3 regions of the Paenibacillus sp. IHB B 3084 genome follow, and region 3 is predicted to be linked to each of the others. Evidence: predicted binding sites of a transcription regulator. Region 3 holds the regulator's gene; each other region holds the start of a gene.
The links. Region 3 encodes LexA, which represses DNA repair genes until DNA is damaged. Its sites were predicted from a motif close to CGAACATATGTTCG; they were not measured.

Region 1 (6,245 bases), on a different replicon from region 3:
GTCTTCGTTCCTGCCGTTGAATTTCATTACGACGCTCACGAGTTTCCTTTTCAGCTTCGGCACGGATGCGGTGAATTTCATCTTTCGCTTCCAATACCGTTTCCTTCTTCAGCGCTTCTGCCTCTTTTTTCGCGTTCTCCACGATTTGCGCGGCAGCTTCTTCCGCACTGGAGATTTTAGCTTCTGCAATAGATTTGCGAATAAAATAACCAATCCCGAACCCAAAGAATAACGCGGCTACAGCAACGAGAACGAACCAGATCGCAGTCATCATCATACTGTTCACCTCCTCGTTGGTTCCTCCAAGGCATTCCTTGGGACTTTTTGCAATTGTCACATTAGCTTTGATCGTCAAACTAAGATAACGGCACGCAGCCGTTTCATTTCATATGCACATGCTTTCACATGTACAATTCCGCCTGGCATAGCGGCATCACTTGTTATTTGGCGATGAGAACGTACCCATGGACTCCGCTTTTTTGGAAGGAAAAAGGGTGTTCCACAAGCATCGTTTCATATATATTTTATTATTTGACAAATGGCATTGTCAAGGGAATGCAAACTTTAGTAGATTACCATGTGGCTTTCCATACGATAGCCAGCTCATTCTGTTCACTTGTGCCAGCTAATGGATACCCGGCTGTTTAACAACTATTCATCCCACTGCGATAATTCCTCGTCATCGGAAGTCCCATCTTGCTCGGCCATCGTGAGATGATTAACTACGCGGCGTGTCATATCTCCCGAATATCCGCGCCTCATGAGAAAGGGATACGTTTTGCGTTTTTTCTCCATTATATCTCCACGCACCTGATTCCATTTCTTGCGTCCGACAACCAAAGCGCTCTCCCATTCCTCCTGATCGCTGATCTCACCTAAAGCTTCCCCGATAGAGGCTTTAGAGATGCCCTTTTGACGCAGTTCCTGCCTTACCCACATCTTCCCCTTCCGCTGGCTCGTTATGCGCTGTCTTGCCCACTGACGGGCGTATAGATCGTCATCCACAAGTCGCTCCCGCTCCAGACGGTTCAACACTTCATCAATAACAGCTTGACCCATTTCCTTTTGCGTCAAACGCTGCTCAATCTCCTGACGTGTACGCGGCTTTCGTCCCAAATAACGAAGCGCGTGCACGTATGCCTGTTGCTTTTCGTCCGCCAGAACGATTTCTTCCAGTTCCTTTTTGACGAAAGTCGTTCCTTTGAACATATTGTACTTGATCATTACATCTTCCAATATGGACAATGAATACGGGCCAAAATGAATCGTGTATCTTCCGCGTTTCCTACCCTGCCCCCGTTCCACCCTCGTAATCATCAATTCCTCATGATCAGGAAAAAGGGAAATGCCTTGCTGCTCATTTTCCTTCGAAGTGTGTTCACCTTCATCTTCCAATTGCAATGTGCTTCCCTCACTTTGATATTCACGAAAGCAAGCTGAGAACGCCCGCCACGCAAAAGTAAAATGTAGCTGACACGCAGGCCACATTCGATGCAAAAATACCCTGCACAACTGTGCAGGGCATCAGAATCATGCTATTCAAACGGCTGTGCCATAACCCCTGGCTCCAGTTCACAAACCAAGATTCACCAAGCTTTATTCAAGCTCCAGCAATTCCTGTTCTTCCTTGGCTTGCTGTGCCAACTCTTCTTCTGTCGGCGGAGCTACCGTCGTAATCAAATTGCTGGCCACCCGAATTTTTTGTTCGATCGTGCTAGCAATGTTCGGATTTTCCTTCAAAAATTGCTTCGCATTTTCACGTCCCTGACCTAGTCGTTCACCTTCATAGGAATACCAAGCTCCGCTCTTATCGACAATGTCATACTCCGTACCAATGTCGATCAAACTGCCTGTCTTGGAGATGCCTTCGCCGTACATAATGTCCACTTCCGCCTGACGGAAAGGAGGTGCGACTTTGTTCTTCACCACTTTAATACGTGTGCGGTTACCAACAACATCATTACCGTTTTTCAAGCTTTCAATGCGGCGGACATCCAAACGAACTGTAGAATAAAATTTCAGAGCACGTCCACCTGGTGTAGTTTCAGGGTTACCGAACATAACACCTATTTTTTCACGTAATTGGTTAATAAAGATAGCAATGGTGTTCGACTTGTTAATAGCACCGGACAGCTTACGCAATGCCTGTGACATTAAACGGGCTTGAAGACCAACATGGGAATCTCCCATTTCACCTTCAATCTCCGCTTTTGGCACAAGTGCCGCTACAGAGTCAACAACAACAATGTCTACCGCTCCACTACGTACAAGCGCTTCGGCAATCTCAAGTGCTTGCTCTCCTGTATCTGGCTGCGATAGCAACAACTCATCAATATTGACACCCAGCTTGCTGGCATACGACGGATCAAGAGCATGCTCGGCGTCGATAAAAGCGGCTTGTCCGCCTGTTTTTTGTACCTCTGCTATAGCGTGAAGAGCTACCGTTGTTTTACCGGATGATTCTGGTCCATATACCTCAATAATTCGGCCTCTCGGGAAGCCGCCCGTTCCTAACGCAATATCCAAAGCAATCGAACCACTGGTAATAGTTTCCACTTGCATATGGGTGGACTCACCCAACTTCATAATGGAACCTTTACCGAATTGCTTTTCTATTTGACGGAGCGCCATATCCAGCGCAGCACGACGATCTGACAATAAACTCACATCCTTCATTGTTTGTAGTTTAATAATACCTTGTTTTGACACGCTTGCCAAGCATTTTTTCGAACATACATTCGTTTTTTTTGTTTGGTCGGTTCTCATCTATACTTCCATCTGTCTCTTAAATCAAAAAAAGAACCGCAGGCAAAAAAGCTTTTGCAACGGTTCTTCCGATAATATGATTATACCATTAATCGTCTATCTAAAACAACTCTATGAAAACTCGCGTCGTATACAGCTCCTTAAGAGAGCTTTTCATTTTCCACCAGTCTGCGCCATAATCTGTACAGGATTGCCTTAACAGACCGCAACCGGATCGTTTCACGATTCCCGCCCAGCTTCAGCTCGTATACCTCAGTCTCCTTATCACGCTCGGCAATGCCGATATAAACCAGACCGACTGGCTTCCGCTCAGAATATCCGGGTCCAGCTACACCTGTAACTGAGAGTCCGAAATCAGTGTCCATGACCATTCTTGCCTGCTCCGCAAGTACAAGGGCTACTTCTTCGCTTACTGCGCCGGGCGCATTGTCCCCCTCCAAATAATCATGTGGCACGTTGAGCAGCTTCTTCTTCATTTCATTGGAATAACACACGATACCGCCCTGAAACATAACTGAGCTGCCTGGAACGGAAGTGATGTGCTCCATCAGCATTCCACCTGTGCAGCTTTCTGCCGCGCTAACAGTCAGTCCGCGATTGGACATCAAATCCACAATAACCTTCTCCAGCGTGACGTCCTCGCTCGCATACATGTATTCCGAAAGACGCTGCTGAATTTCTGCTTCCGTAGCCCCCAGCTTGACCAGCGCCTCGCTCTCGCTGGCCGCCTTGGTGGATATACGGATCGTGACCTCTCCCTCCTTGGCATAAGGAGCAATGGTCGGGTCTGTCTGTGATTTGATCAGATCCAGCAACCGGGTTTCGAGAGCAGACTCACCGATTCCTGCAAACTTTAGCATTTTCGAATAAATCGGCATTTCCTTACCGCTCAGTGCTTGCTGGAGCAACCAAGGTTTTGCCTGATTCTCGAACATCGGCTTAAGTTCCTTCGGCGGACCAGGCAAAATCACATAATATTTACCTTCCTGTGCAATCGCATCGCCCACAGCCAGCCCTGTCTCATTTTCAAGAGGGCTAGCTCCTTCAATAGAAAGCGCCTGACGGCGGTTATTCTCGGTCATCTCCACCCCGCGATTACGGAAAAACTGTTCCAGCTTATCCATAGCGAGACGGTCTATATGCAATTTACGTCCCAGCACAGCGGCAATTGCATCTTTTGTCAAATCATCCTGAGTCGGTCCCAAACCGCCCGAGAACAAAATAATATCCGCACGCTTCTGAGCCAGACGAACCGCTTCCTGAAGTCGATCCATGTTATCGCCGACAACCGTCTGAAAATATACATCAATCCCAATCGTAGCCAACTCTTGTGACAAATATTGGGCATTTGTATTCACAATTTGTCCAAGCAATAATTCAGTTCCTACTGCGATGATTTCAGCTTTCATCGTTTCTGCCTCCTGTAGAGCGAATGTTGTGGGAATTATACAAAGAAACAGCAATAAGCAAACTCCCTATCGCTGTTCCCATGAAACGTATCCTGTTAAACCTTGGAGGAGCGGAGTAAATGACTGTTCTTTACAAAATAGTCAATGCCCGAGTAAATAGTAATTAACGCAGCCGCCCATATCGCTATCAAATCAAACGGAATACCCAGAAAAACAAACGGGAAGTTATTAATGAGTAACGCTACAATGGCAACGATCTGGATGACAGTCTTTATTTTGCCCCAGTTGCTTGCAGCGACCACAGAGCCATCCAGTAAAGCAATTTGACGCAGACCGGTAACCGCAAACTCACGGCTAACAATGACAACAACAATCCACGAATCAATCTTGCCCAATTCCACCAAAGAAACCAAAATAGCAGTTACCAAAAGCTTATCCGCAAGAGGGTCCAGCAATTTTCCCAAGTTGGTGACCATGTTATTTTTACGGGCCAAATATCCGTCAAGACCATCCGTGCTGGCGGCTATGAGGAAAATAATAGCCGCAATCAACTGATTATACGGCAGCTTGAAAGCTCCGATCTCAATCGGCGGCGGATAGAAATCAAAATCCACCAGCAAGGCCAGCATCATCACCGGGATGAGGCAAATCCGCGTTATTGTAATTCTGTTGGGTAAATTCACAACACACTCTCCCCTGATTATCGTACTTGATTGAAAATGGCAGTTTTCGGATTGAATTCAATCCTATGTAAATCGCTTTTGACTATCGCTATACACCTGATCGTCTGCATTTTCGTTACAAGTATAATATGGTGTAAAACGCATGTCAAAATAACCTGCCGCGCATCAAGTGTCATTTTTTCTTACAATCTGCATGAGGGAAAACGGCTTTATTTCATATTCGTAAATTGAAGCTCCAATGGCAGATCAGCTTTGCGCAACAACTGAATGACCGCTTGCAAATCATCCTTGTTTTTTCCAGTCACGCGGATCTGATCACCTTGAATCTGACTTTTCACTTTCAGCTTGGAGTCCCGGATAAGAATGTTAATTTTTTTGGCATTATCCTGATCAATCCCCTGCTTGAGTGCAAGACGCTGGCGTACTGAACCCAAAGAGGCTGGTTCCAACTTACCGTACTCCACGTTTTTAAGAGATAAACCGCGCTTGGCCATTTTGGATTGCAAAATATCAATTACCGCATTGAGCTTGTATTCGTCTTCCGATGCAATCGTAAGAGCTTCCTTTTCAAGCTTAAGGCTACTTTTGCTCCCCTTAAAATCAAATCTTGTTTCAATTTCACGCTCCGTCTGATGAACCGCATTGGTCAATTCCTGCATATCCATTTTGGAGACGATATCAAATGAATTTTCTGAAGCCATCGTTTCACTTTCCTTTCCACAACAAAGTTCAATAACTAATTATAGGCTAGTCATTTACAAAATCCAATAATCCGCTCACTAAAAAGGCGCTCTTGCCAGTCAAGCTGACAAAAACGCCTTTATTTCATTCCACGGTCAACATCTAACTGTGGCTGCGGGTCGGATTCCGGAACATATCCAGAAGTCCGAGCACAATGTGAGCAAGACCAAAGCCTAGTATGCCATAGCCCCATGCACTTGGGGTTAGATAATAGCCAAGTAGACTGACAATTATACCAAGCCCTGTCACAATCCAGCTGACGGTCATAATGTATACACCTCACTTTGCGGAAAATGAAATGACTGGCTTCCCATGAATTACAGTCATTAGTATTTCCGCGCAATAGAAGGTTTATTCACCGCCAGTAGTCGAAGAAGTTGTACCGCTCTGTGTTGAACTCGTACTGCCTGTAGTCGAATCCATAGTAGTACCACTCACCCCGGCACTCGTTCCGGTCGAAGAAGCCTCTCCTGGCTGTATCAAAACACGAGTCGTCGATTTATTATCAGTTATCGGTTGACCTGCTACGGAAATATCCGTGGCAGAAGAACGTCCTGATTTGATATACAAACCTTCCGGACCGATGTCAAAGGACATAGCATCTCCGCTTTTGGTCATGCCGTAGCTCAGCTTTTCGCCACGTGAG
Region 2 (6,245 bases), on a different replicon from region 3:
GATGGTTCGCAACCATCTGTTGAAAATAAGCAGGAGCCTCCTTCTGAGCCAGAAACCCAGAAGGAAGCTCCAGAAAATAAACCAAGCGAAACTATTCATACCGAAACACCCGATCAGCCGAAAAACTGAACCAAAGGGAGCGGCCTAATTCAGAATGCCGTTCCCGACAATATTGACGGTGATCTGTGGGTGAAAACGAACATTAGGGTACTCTTTATTCCACTCCAGACTCTTCCACATGGTCGGGTGATGGGCAATCAATTGTCTGCCGATGCCAAAGGCATCACAACCGCTTTTTTGAAGCGTACGGATAATTTCCTCCGCATCCTGGGTCATGATTTCGGAAAGCTGACGGTTCAGGCGCATCACATTATCCTTATCCTGAAGATGATCCCGCGCGTATTCAACAACATCGACAGGGAGCTTCAGGTTGAGATACACATCAATTTGACCATCGCGTCCAACTTTCACTATAAGCTGGCGTTTGATGTTCTGAATATGAGCCTGATAGGTAATAAAGTTTTGCAAATCACTGGCAGGTCCCAACGATGCCTATTGTTTGGCCCACTCGGCTGGGCAGACGCATCCCGGCTTCCCGTAGCACCTCAAAGATCACTTCAAGCAACATCGCCTCCACAATGGCGGGAAATGGAACATTTTCCAACGATTTTTTGATCGTATGTGCGAGCTCTAGCGGTAGAATGGCTGAGTGAAAGGCAATCGTTGCAATATAAACGGCGGGCAATGTAAAAGCGATCAGAAAGCTCATCATTCGGATCATTCTCAGAAAGGAACTAATAATCCAGCGACCGTTATAATCATCCGGGCTTTGATAAAATGCAAAAAAGGAGACGGGAACGATTAAGGCAGTAGTAGGGCTGCCTTCGGCCAAAATAGTTACTCGTCCTTCCATTAAATTAGCTGCTACCCGATCTGGACGTTCTGTGCTGAGTTGCTGAGGGAACAGGGAAAAGGGATTGTCCTCCGTGAATTCCTGAATAAAACCGGGAGGCAGTACCAGATCGGAGGAGATGGCTTTTATTCTTTTTTCCACTTCCTCCACTAGCTCAGGATTGGCCAAGTCTTGCATATACATGATAGCAACTTTGGTCCGGGTTTTAGATCCGACATAAAAGTAGCGCACAATCAGCGATGTGCTGATGATTTGTTTGCGAATAAGATTCAGATTGACGGACAGCTGCTCAATAAATCCATTGTGCGGCCCGCGGATAATCCCCTCGTTCTCCGGCTCATCCGTACTACGGGCGTATGTTTTTTCGGAGGAAAGGATATAAAATTCTTCTGCGCCATCCACCATTAAAATGAAGTATCCCTCAATAAGCGAATCAGCGGCATTTCGGAGGTCGGTGTCCTTTTGGCTGTTCAGGGTGGTAAACATTTGATGAGAGCCAGAATCGGTTTTCTTATACAATGTGTCCAGAATGTGTGTCTGAATGATCTCCTGATCCACGAGTGAGTCTATATAGAGAAGAATGCTATCTTTGCCGTCAACAGAAATAGTCTGTTTTTTTAAATCATCCGTATAAAAAAGAGCTTGCTCGATAAAGGAAATATTCTTGTTCAATTCAAAGGGAGCTGCGTTATGTCCAGTCAAGAAAACACCTTCTTTTGGAATGAGATATGCATAATGTGTGCCAAATGGATTGGATTTATCCATGATCTGGCGCTCTATCCATATCCCGCATCATCTTCACCTCACGTAACGTGAATGTTTTATAATAGAATAGGCTGAAAACGAGAGACTCAATTACATATATCTGCACGCACGATACGATTCTATGAGGAAAAAGGGATGATTGCTCCTGTTAAGCACCCGATAATGGATAGCGTTATTTTACAGAGCGTGAAGCCATTCGCCTGAGGATGATTATGACGCTACGTGAATTCGGTATGTCAGTAGAGGAAGTCAAATCCGTACTGGACCGATTGGATCAAGGGAGAAGGAATGAGGTACTTTATGCGCTGGAGTTGCAACGTTCTGTATGTTCACGGCGTGGATGGATCATAAACACAGGCTAAAGCCGATCAAATGATCGAACGTTTGAGACATGACAGCGAGCTGGAGTGGGAAGAGATGTTTCAGTTGGCCGGAGGTTTGAAGCGTCAGCGGGAGCCGCGTGAAGACTGGTATGATGGTTGGGATTTTGACAGCCGCGCAGCCGAACATGATATCAGGGTGAGTCTGGAAGAGGGGGAATGGCAGGCATCCCGCGTACAGACGTACGGTGCGTCTAATCGTACAGCGCGTGTGGCTGCCCATGCAGATGAGTATGGTCTGGACGCGGGGACGGGGAATCTCGCTGAGGAGGGCATCCGTATGGCAGGTGTGGATCAATCGAATGAAATGCTCAAGCCGTCCTGCCGTAGTAAATTTCCGCAGGTGGAGAAGAGGCTGGAAAATCTGATGTCGATTCCTTATATGGACGGGACCTTTGACTTTGTGGTCAGCAGTTATGCCCTGCATCATCTGACAGGTGAACAGAAAATATTCGCTCTGTCGGAAATGCAACGCACGCTTAAACCTCATGGACGTATTTGCATCGTGGACCTGATGGTGGATGTAGCGGAGCTGCTGGAAGCGGGGGAAAAGGTGTCCACGCCAGGAAAGGAGGAATCTGAGCTGCCAGTATATTGTGCAGAACGCTCCCGCATGCTGGATTGGTTCGATAGACATGGATATTTTGCGGCTTCCTGGCATATTACAGGGCGACTGCATCAAGGCAGCGGCATGGCTGCAAAAGCTAAGCACTGGCAATCCAGTTGCTCTACTGCTGCGCAGGCCCTGCAAATGGCTACAGTCAATGTAGCCAAGCTTTAAACTTTGAGCACGAAACCGGCACGCTTGAGGTGGGGAAAAGGCAGATATCATATCTGATAGATATGCAAAAGCCGCATTTACAGCCAATACACCAGATAGAGTCACTGCTTGCTTACAGCGCAAGCGGCGCGGATGTCAATACGACAATTGTGAATGGGCGTGTGCTCATGCGCGGAAGACAGCTGCTAACAAGAGACGAGAAAGAGGCGCTCGCACAAGCAACGGTACGCGGAAAACGCATCGTACAAGGATTTTAAACGAGACTACACAGTCGAGTGGCTTTGGGTCACATCAATTCCCAAATAATGTCCCAGTTCCCGTCGAACCTCGCTGCGTGCAAAGGAGGAAAGCATGAAAAACCGCTTTTGGTAGCCACGGCATACATACAGGACCTCCACGCCTTCGTGATTCCGGGTTTCGTTGTATATTTTAACTCCCTGCCTTTTCATTCGCGCCTTTGTCTCCGCCAATTGAACAGCTACACGCTGTTGCACCCCGGTCAGGCTGCGAACGTACAGATCGGGCATTTTTAAGGCAGAGGCATTTAGAATGCGAATGTCCCGCTCCAGCACATCCAGCACGAGGGTCAGAAGTACACAAGTTTTGATCAGCCCTGCGTCTTCCTCGGAAGGCAATGGGGCCTTATTCTTGTTGTCCAGTATCTTTTTCATAAGAAATCTCCTTTACTCATAACAGGAATACAATTATAATCAGCATACAGAACAAATGTTCTTTTTATACTTCATCATAGAAATTATTCCTTTGCCAAAGCAATCATCAATTATTGGAAAGAAAGAAGGTATACATATTGTCACGCTCGTTATATGCGGCGCTTTTGCTGCTAAGCCTCATTTGGGGCGGATCGTTTTTGTTTATCAAGGTATTATTGCTTCATCACGTAGGGCCTTGGACTATTGTATTTCTTCGTTCCAGCTTTGGCCTCATTTTTATTGTTTTGTTGATGCTGCTCATGCGCAAGCCATTTGAATTCAGAAGTATTCCATGGAAATCGGTTATTCTCGTAGCTCTGGTGAACATGGTTTTGCCATGGGCCTTGATTAGTTTTAGCGAGACCAGAATTGCTAGCAGCATGGCTTCCGTATTGAATGCCACCACGCCAATCTGGACCATGTTGGTCGGACTAGTCTTGTTCGGAGCTATCTTTCATCGAATGCAGTGGTTTGGAATGGGGCTCGCTTTTGTAGGAATCGTTATTTTACTGGGTATTAATCCTGTATCCATTATTTCTGTCGACCCCGTCGGCTTTGGATGTATGCTGCTTGCGACTCTCTGCTATGGCTTTGGAACGCAACTGTCCAAACGGTTTTTATCCAATCTGTCGATGTATCAGGCAACCTTTGCGACATTATTGGGTGCAACGGCAGCGGGCGGCATCATGACGGCAATGGTAGATCGACCTGATCTGTCGGTCGTCGTCATCCCTGGTGTATTGGGTTCTCTTATAGGGCTGGGGGTCTTGGGATCGGGAGTAGCTTATATTTTGTTCAATTATATGATTTTGCGGGGAAGTCCGGAATTTGCCTCCTCGGTGACTTATTTTGTACCGGTGAGCGCTATCGTATGGGGCTTTTTGCTTCTGAATGAACACATCGGCTGGAATGTTCTGACCGGGCTGGTCCTCATACTCGGAGGGGTGTTTATGGCCAACCAGCGCAGAACAGCCAAATTAGCCGGATAGTATCACTGAAAATCTGCATAACCAAGCTATAAACACATTCTATGTGCATCCGCCAAACCTTCGGTATAATGCGGTTATTCGCACATACAATAAAGCATGCTCACGCATAAAATAAAAATATGGTGCGGCATAAAAAGCAAGCTGTTTAGCAGGTGGTAAGGTGTGGTATAATAAATAATAGAGTTACGTGTACCACAGAAATGTCGGAGTTTTATTCCACAAAAGAAAGGATCAGGATACCATGTGTCCCCGAAGGATACTTCCCAAAAGGACGATTTGGAAACGATTTGATCTGTCTTATACTTAGCTTTTCCGCGGAGTAACGTCAAGTTGCGAAAGCCAACTCTGCGGAAGAGGGGATTGTACATGCGAAGGACCAAGTCCTCCAGGCACATCTTACCCGGTAGCTTCCGTAAGAGTGGGTTCATCCACATCAAACTTACGAGAAACCGAGGGAGCCTGTATGAGGAAAACTTACGAATCTATCGTGAACAATGGAGCATTAAGGCAGATTGCTGTCATGCTGCTCGGAACATGCATTTTAGCTTTTACGTATTATCACATCAATGCTCAAAATCATTTGTCAGAAGGCGGATTTGCAGGCCTAGCTCTGCTGGGACATTACGCATTTGGCGTGTCTCCGGCTTGGAGTATGCTGCTGCTTGATATCCCCGTCATATTATTGGCTTGGGTACTGAAGGGCAGAAGATTCATGCTGCTGGCATTAATCGGGGCGGTCGCATTTTCCCTGTTTTATGCAGGATTTGAAAAGTATTCGACGCTGGTTATAGATCTGCACGGCAACTTGCTAGTAGCGGCTCTGCTTTGCGGAGTGCTTACAGGCTTGGGAGCCGGGATCGTACTGCGATTTGGTGGAGCAACCGGGGGCGATGATATTTTATCCCTGCTGATCAGCGAGTGGCGTGGATGGAAAATCGGTAACGTGTTTATCGTTAGTGACATCATCGTACTAGGATTATCGCTGTTGTATCTGCCTGTGAAGGAAACAATGTTTACCATACTGGCTGTGTGGCTCGCCGGAAAAATAATTACATGGACGACAACGTTCCAACTACACCGACCTGTGAAAAAGGTACTGCCTGCGGCTATTCCAGCCCAAAAGGTAGTTGCCAAAACAGTGCCGGTCGTCCACAGCCTTCGTCAATAAGGAAAGGGTGTTACGTTAGAAGAGAAATCTTCCTGCGTGACACCCTTTCGCTGTATCCAGGCTTCAGCAGGAAGGCTTTAAAGTAGAATGAATGCGTCCGTTTTGGTCATGAATAATCGCCGAAATCTGCTGGCGGTTTACTAATTTTTGAGCCTCGTTCACCGTTTCATTTTTGTGCCGGAAAGTGGAAGCAGGTTTATCATGCCCTTCTTCCTTAATAGCCCAGCCATACTCATGTGGCACGACATGAATAGGCTCCTGAGGCTCCGAAGAAGCAGAAAGCTTGTTTTTCCCGTTTCTACTTGAATGTTGTTGCTCATGTTTTTTCTGTTTCCCGTCTCGTTCAGTTGGATGATTATCGTCCCATTCCTCGGCTTGAGAGGTTGCAATCGCAATGGAACGTCCTTCTTCGTAGCCGTCACGAAGTAGTGCGTTAGCAATATCAACGGCTTTTTCCCGCACACGCGGCTCCAGATTTTTCATAGATGGGGGGTAATCATGTTTGGTCCAAGGCATACCCAACACTCCTTATAACAGAT
Region 3 (6,245 bases):
CTAATAAGGAGGAGGTTGTAAAGAAATGAAGAATCCTAAATTCAGAAAATTAAAGATTAGTATGTACTACAATGTTGCTGTTCTGTTAACTACTCTCGCAGTTGCTTCTGTGAGTACAGCGAGTTTATCCTGGATTCATAATCCCGAGCCACCGGAAGAGTTGTTAAAATAAGTGGGGTGTGATTAAATTGTTAAACCTAACGGTAGCAACAGATCCCGAGGCTATTAGTGGTGGAGAAAACATACCAGTAAATAAGGTTCTCTATATATCTAGAGGTCGTAAGAGGAACCAAATCATGGTTCACACGTTCGATAAAATCTTCTATATGACAGGTACGCTAAAGTATTGGGAAACGTTCCTTAACAATAGCGGGTTTAAATTTTTGAATGTAGATAGAGGCAAAACGTTAAATGTGGAAAAAGTCAAAATTGTGAATGGTATTTTCAAAGACGCTTACTTCGAGAGTGAAATAGCTAAGCTGTCACAGCGATGCCCTATTGCTTATCATCGCTATAACGAAGTTATAAAGGAATTGGGGATTATGAACCCAAATATAATATTTACAGGAGCTGCTACTACATAGTGGCTTTTTTTGTCGGAAATAATTGTCTTATAATACCGAAATATGAAACACTTCAGCGCCTGAATTTATGTTGTTAATGTCCCTGTTTTTTGGGATTTAGTATATATAAGAGGTTTGATGCCTAACTATAGAAAAGGAGATGTGAGATTTTCTCCCTCCGTTTGCCTAAGCACTTCCATGTTGCCATTAGGTATCGGGGAAGCACTCATAGCATGCTCATAAAAAACATCTTTTTTCCAGCAATGATTTGGGAAATGAATGCAGCCATTTTTCACCCCATACCCAAATATACTTTTAAGGTTTGCATAGAGAGTATACAGGATATAGACTCGTCAGAAAACCACTTTTTAATGACACACTTGGGAGAGGCTTTTTATGGTAAGGTCATTAAACAAAGAAAACGACATGAACAAGTGTATCAATGGGAACGTGATCAATATCTGACGCTAAACTAAACCGTGAAAACCCTTGACGCTCTAAGCGTTGAGGGTTTTTAATTATGTGGGGAGCAGGGGGGAGTTAAGCATTATCATGAGGTTTGACCCCAAATTGCCCCACGAAACAATATTATTGCAGAGATTTTCGTGAAGGATTCGTATGGAGATGAATTCGATACCAGTGTGGTTCCTTTTCGTATTTATCTGGATGAATATTCGCTTACTTCAAATGTTAAAATTCTGTTGAAAATGATAAAGTCCTTCCGGCTGCTAAAGGGTCCTTTATTATTGACATGCTTGTCAATGGCATAAGATGCTGTGCCTGACCCGGCCTGTTTTGCTTCGTACCAAGAGATGAATGAGTTAACCTTTGCAGGAGAAACACATTGATCGTATTGTGGGATGGTGTATACCGTGGCGCAAAAAAAAGCGGGAAGAAATCCTTCCCGCTTAAGAATGATCTTTAACGTCTGCGTTGTCTATCATTTACGCTAAACAGATTAACAGCCAGTGCATTACCTCTAGCGCGCGCAATGGCTCTTTGATTTGAACGGATCGATAATCCTCTTCTTCTCACATGACGTTTGAAATGTTTTTTACACATGATATCACCTCCCTTCACAGGAAAAGAAGGTACGATGAATCTTAGAAGCGTTTATGATTCCGCTTACGGTTGCGCTTGGAAATTTTGATGTTCAATGCATTGGTGGCTAGTGCGTTACCGCTTCTTGTTTCGGCAGCAGCGGCTTGAAAGACTTTTACGACCAGAAATTTGTTCTTACCAATACGATGCTTATACGTTTTGACTCTATTTTTGATCATCTGCATATCTCCTTTGCTAAGGTCTACTTTATTCATATGTCAGTAGCACTAACAATGTATCAGCATAAATCTATTAAAACCAAAAAGAAGCTATTACCTATGACCCTGTTATTCAGAAACTAATAAAGTATAAAGGTAAGGAATGCAAAAAAACTCGTGCTTACCTGCCTTATCCTTACCAACTTTACGTTGTAGGAAAAGTTACAGCAGATCAGCACGAGCAAAATGATAAAAAGTGAAGATAACAAACGGGGAGAAGTATATTACTTACTATAAAGGGCTTTAAGTTTTTTCTGGTAATATGTTTCCTGCTCAAGAATGTGATTCATTTGTTCAGAAAGCTCTTTATATTCTGGACTGTCCTCTGGGTAGTTATTTCTTTCGGAAAGTACAGCTTCAAGTTGCTTTTCCAATGATTTAAAATGGATAATTATTTGTATGTAATGAATGCGATCAAAGGTTGTTCTGGTTGAATTCTCCTTAGCATACACATAATCCATTGTTGGAGCTGTAAAACCTATTACGATAAAAGTCACAATAAACACTGAAATTATAATTTTTTTCATTTAATCTCTCCTAAATAAAACTATAAATATTAATATACCATATTTATCTAAAATAATTACAAAGTTATTTTTGATCCGCCAATAAGCAGAACAGTAATTGCAGATATATACCGATTAATCCATGGGCTATCAAAGGGAAAAGGATAGTAGTGAGGTAGATTCAATGTACATAAGATCAATACAAAACCGGCTTGCTATGGGCAGCCGGTTTTGTTGTAGTGAAAAGAATAACGAGGCTGAAAAATGAAAAATCAGTGGAAGTCCCGGAAGAGTCCTACAACCTTGCCCAAAATACTGACGTGCGTCAGACGAAGCGGTTCAAAGGCCGGATTTTCCGGTTGAAGTCGGATATGATCTTTTTCCTTGTAAAAAGTTTTAACAGTAGCTTCGTCCTCGTCCGTCATGGCGACGACAATGTCGCCGTTATCGGCTGTCTGCTGCTGGCGTACAATGACATAGTCTCCGTTGGCAATACCAGCCTCAATCATGCTTTCTCCTACAACAGATAACATGAATATTTTATCCTCACCAACAAAATGTTGGGGAAGAGGAAAATAATCTTCAATATTTTCTGTTGCTGTAATAGGCAGACCGGCTGTTACTTTGCCGACGACCGGAACACGACTAATGGAGTAATTAATCAAGTTGCTGTTATCCGATTCGTCTTGGCCGAGTAACTCGATGGCCCGCGGTTTCGTTGGATCACGACGAATCAGTCCCTTTTTCTCCAGACGATCCAAATGACCGTGAACCGTAGAACTGGAGGCCAATCCGACAGCCTCACCTATTTCGCGTACAGAAGGAGGATAACCCTTTAGACGCACTTCATTTCGGATAAATTCAAGAATGGCCTGCTGGCGGCTTGAAATCTTAGACATACCGTATCAACCCCATTTAGTAACGTTTGGGAAAATTATAGCATAGAACCTCCGTTCGTACAAACATAAGTTCTAAATAATCCCTAAAATAATCACGAACTTTTGTTCTCTTTTCTATTGAACAAAACAAATGTTCGTGTTATATTGTGAAAAAACATAGGAACAAACGTTTGGAGGACGCAGCCAATGATGAAATATAGCACATATCAAAGTATTTTTCCAATGGATTTAGAAAAGATGCAAAATGTCCGGAATGAGAGAAGGGCGCAGTTTGTACGGACCATTTCCAACAGTCTCCTGCCCAAACTTCTTATTCTGGTTATCGTTGCCTGGATTGCGGGTGCAGGTGTACTGACGGTATTTGCGGCTCCTTCTGTTTCGAATGAAGAGGTGGCCAAACTTATTGTACAACATGGGGATACATTGTGGCAGATTGCCTCCAATCATAAACCGGAACGAATGGATACACGGGTATATATAGAAGGAATTGTTCGGATTAACGGACTGGAAGATCGGGGAGTGCAGGCGGGCCAGGTTTTAAAGCTTCCGCATTTCTGATCTGTCACGATTAGAGCTTGTCAGGGAACGTAATGAGGGAACCTTGACAAGCTCTTTTCTACATGTCAAAGTGTATTATATCTTTGCTTATATGGAGGGGACAGAATTTGGATATAGACAGCTTGGTACAGCGCATCAATGAATTGGCTCGCAAAGCAAAAGCCGAAGGATTGACGGAAGAGGAAACAACAGAGCGCGCCAATCTTCGGGAAATTTATTTGGATAACATTCGCCGTAATTTCCGGCAGCAACTTGATACGATTGAAATTGTGGACGAAGATACATCGAAGGGAAATGGTGGGCTGACGCATTAATGTTGCTGAAGCGGCTTAGCCCACGTAATTTGCTTTTCGTTTTTTTAGGTATCTATTTTTGGTATCTATATAGATTAGGATTGGTGGCAATTGTTTTTACGCAATATATTTGGGAAGGGAATTGAGAGATGGCCCGGTCATTTGAAAGAAAAGTTCGCAAAAACACAGCGCATTTGAATAAATCGCGTAAAAAGCAAGGTATTCAAACCATTAGTGGTGCCGGTTCTGCAATGGATATTTTCCGTGGACGTAATTTTACCGTGCCAATCATGCTGGCTGGACTTGCAGTTTTGTACATGCTCATGAGTTATTTTTTGACTAAGACTGGCATGCGGGGAATGGACTGGCTTGTATTCGGTTTGTATTTGATGCTGGCTGTTATCTTTTTCATCCGTCGTCCTTATTTGAAGGTTGGAAAGAGCACGCTGTATATGCTGAAGGGTGGCAGAGAGCGTCCAATGACAGCAGAGGATATGAAAGCCATCAAGATTGAAAAGGGTTACGTAACGGTTGAAAGAAAAGGTAAAGGTGGCAATTTTATTTTCACAAAATCACTGGGCCGTTATGATACGGATGCCATTGCAGAGCGGCTTGAGAAGTTTGCGCTATCTAATCAGGTTCAAATAGACAAAAAATAACGACTTCTTTGGTGCGAATCGTTTAAATTGTCTGTGGGCTGTAGCCTCTGTAAATAAGGTCGCATGATGTTATCTCATATTACACATCGCGGCCTCTTGCTTAATATGGGCATAACGATTGGAATGCTTGTAGACGCGACAAGGCAGAACAAGCGTACATATAAAGTGGAAAGAGAGTGGATAATTCAGATGACGATTCAGGCGGTAATGTTCGATCTTGATGATACACTTCTGTGGGATGAGCGCAGCGTAGAAGAGGCATTTGACGCGGCGTGCCAGACAGGTTCCCAGGAAGCAGGCGTTGATCCGAAGGCTTTGGAAGAAGCAGTCCGCAAGGAAGCGCGTGCTCTGTATGAGTCTTATGAAACCTTTAGTTTTACTCAATTGATTGGTATTAATCCGTTTGAGGGATTGTGGGCGAATTTTACGGCAGGAGAGCAGCCTGAGTTCCGGCAATTGGAACAGTTGGCCCCTGCTTATCGAAAGGAATCTTGGCGTAGAGGTCTTCAAAAGCTGGGGATTGATAATGAAGAGTTGGCGCAAAAGCTGGCAACCCAATTTGCCTTGGAAAGACGCTCCCGCCCCCATGTTTATGAAGAAACATTTGAGATTCTGGAGCAGCTAAAAGGGCAGTATAAGCTGCTTTTGTTGACAAACGGTTCCCCTGATCTACAACAGGAAAAGCTGGATGGGGTTCCGCAGCTAGCCCCATTCTTTGATCACGTTGTTATTTCAGGTTCGTTTGGTAAAGGAAAGCCTGATCCGTCTATTTTCCAGCATGCTTTGGGACTTCTCGGTATTGAGCCTGAACATGCTTTAATGGTGGGGGATAAGCTGACGACTGATATTCAAGGGGCTCTGACGGCAGGTGTGCACTCCGTGTGGGTGAACCGAAACGCCAAAACCAATACTACAGAAATCAAGCCAAAGTTCGAAATTAAGCATCTGTCCGAATTGGATGGGATTATTCAATCGTTTAAGTAAGTGCTTTTCGGCTCTTATTTATAGTAACAAGTTAAAAAACTCCCTCCGCTCAGGTGTCTCAGAGCAGAGGGAGTTGCTTTATCCACATTAGGATGAATTCGCTATTATAGTATTATGCCTTAATAAACGATGAATCTTCAAACGGCTCGGCAATCCAGCCATTTTCTTCGATGAACAAACGTACTGCGACGATCTTCTGATTTTCCATTAAGGTGAAGAAGTGAGGAATATTTTCTGGTACCGAAATAACGTCACCAGGTGAAAGCTCAACATTAAAATATCCGATTTCTTCAGGACCTTTAATGATGAAAATGCCTTTGCCTGCCACAATAGCACGAATTTCATCTTCAGTATGCGTATGAATTTGCTCAAACTTGGCAAGCAGCTCATCCAGATTCGGTGTTGCTTCGGACAAGGTGATAACATCCCATATTTTATACCCGCGACGGGCGGCTAAATCCTTG

Region 1: recA (recombinase RecA) is a predicted target of LexA. The motif match lies at 2,728-2,741, and genes of this name have one in related genera.
Region 2: ASL14_RS23090 (YhjD family protein) is a predicted target of LexA. The motif match lies at 3,559-3,572, and genes of this name have one in related genera.

Annotation. Positions count from the first base shown of each region.
Region 1 is NZ_CP013203.1:229,495-235,739, forward strand. It holds gene rny (ribonuclease Y) at 1-274, opposite strand, end outside; gene ASL14_RS01035 (regulatory protein RecX) at 652-1,401, opposite strand; gene recA (recombinase RecA) at 1,597-2,658, opposite strand; gene ASL14_RS01045 (competence/damage-inducible protein A) at 2,907-4,175, opposite strand; gene pgsA (CDP-diacylglycerol--glycerol-3-phosphate 3-phosphatidyltransferase) at 4,271-4,858, opposite strand; gene ASL14_RS01055 (YajQ family cyclic di-GMP-binding protein) at 5,068-5,559, opposite strand; gene ASL14_RS27200 (hypothetical protein) at 5,702-5,866, opposite strand; gene ASL14_RS01060 (helix-turn-helix domain-containing protein) at 5,951-6,245, opposite strand, start outside.
Region 2 is NZ_CP013203.1:4,938,128-4,944,372, forward strand. It holds gene ASL14_RS23070 (transglycosylase domain-containing protein) at 1-129, shown strand, start outside; gene ASL14_RS23075 (Ger(x)C family spore germination C-terminal domain-containing protein) at 145-528, opposite strand; gene ASL14_RS23080 (spore germination protein) at 530-1,615, opposite strand; partial or broken gene ASL14_RS29365 (hypothetical protein) at 1,772-1,882, shown strand; gene ASL14_RS28405 (hypothetical protein) at 1,891-2,040, shown strand; gene ASL14_RS23085 (class I SAM-dependent methyltransferase) at 2,051-2,839, shown strand; gene ASL14_RS27145 (hypothetical protein) at 2,902-3,096, shown strand; gene ASL14_RS23090 (YhjD family protein) at 3,103-3,510, opposite strand; gene ASL14_RS23095 (DMT family transporter) at 3,648-4,538, shown strand; gene ASL14_RS23100 (YitT family protein) at 5,002-5,706, shown strand; gene ASL14_RS23105 (DUF2188 domain-containing protein) at 5,770-6,222, opposite strand.
Region 3 is NZ_CP013205.1:76,382-82,626, forward strand. It holds gene ASL14_RS26245 (accessory gene regulator B family protein) at 1-21, shown strand, start outside; gene ASL14_RS26250 (cyclic lactone autoinducer peptide) at 62-172, shown strand; gene ASL14_RS26255 (LytTR family transcriptional regulator DNA-binding domain-containing protein) at 189-584, shown strand; partial or broken gene ASL14_RS28680 (ran-binding protein 10) at 1,222-1,395, opposite strand; gene ASL14_RS27545 (hypothetical protein) at 1,667-1,843, opposite strand; gene ASL14_RS26265 (hypothetical protein) at 2,107-2,409, opposite strand; gene lexA (transcriptional repressor LexA) at 2,661-3,287, opposite strand; gene ASL14_RS26275 (LysM peptidoglycan-binding domain-containing protein) at 3,477-3,845, shown strand; gene ASL14_RS26280 (DUF896 domain-containing protein) at 3,953-4,159, shown strand; gene ASL14_RS26285 (hypothetical protein) at 4,288-4,797, shown strand; gene ASL14_RS26290 (HAD family hydrolase) at 4,987-5,781, shown strand; gene ASL14_RS26295 (1,2-dihydroxy-3-keto-5-methylthiopentene dioxygenase) at 5,894-6,245, opposite strand, start outside.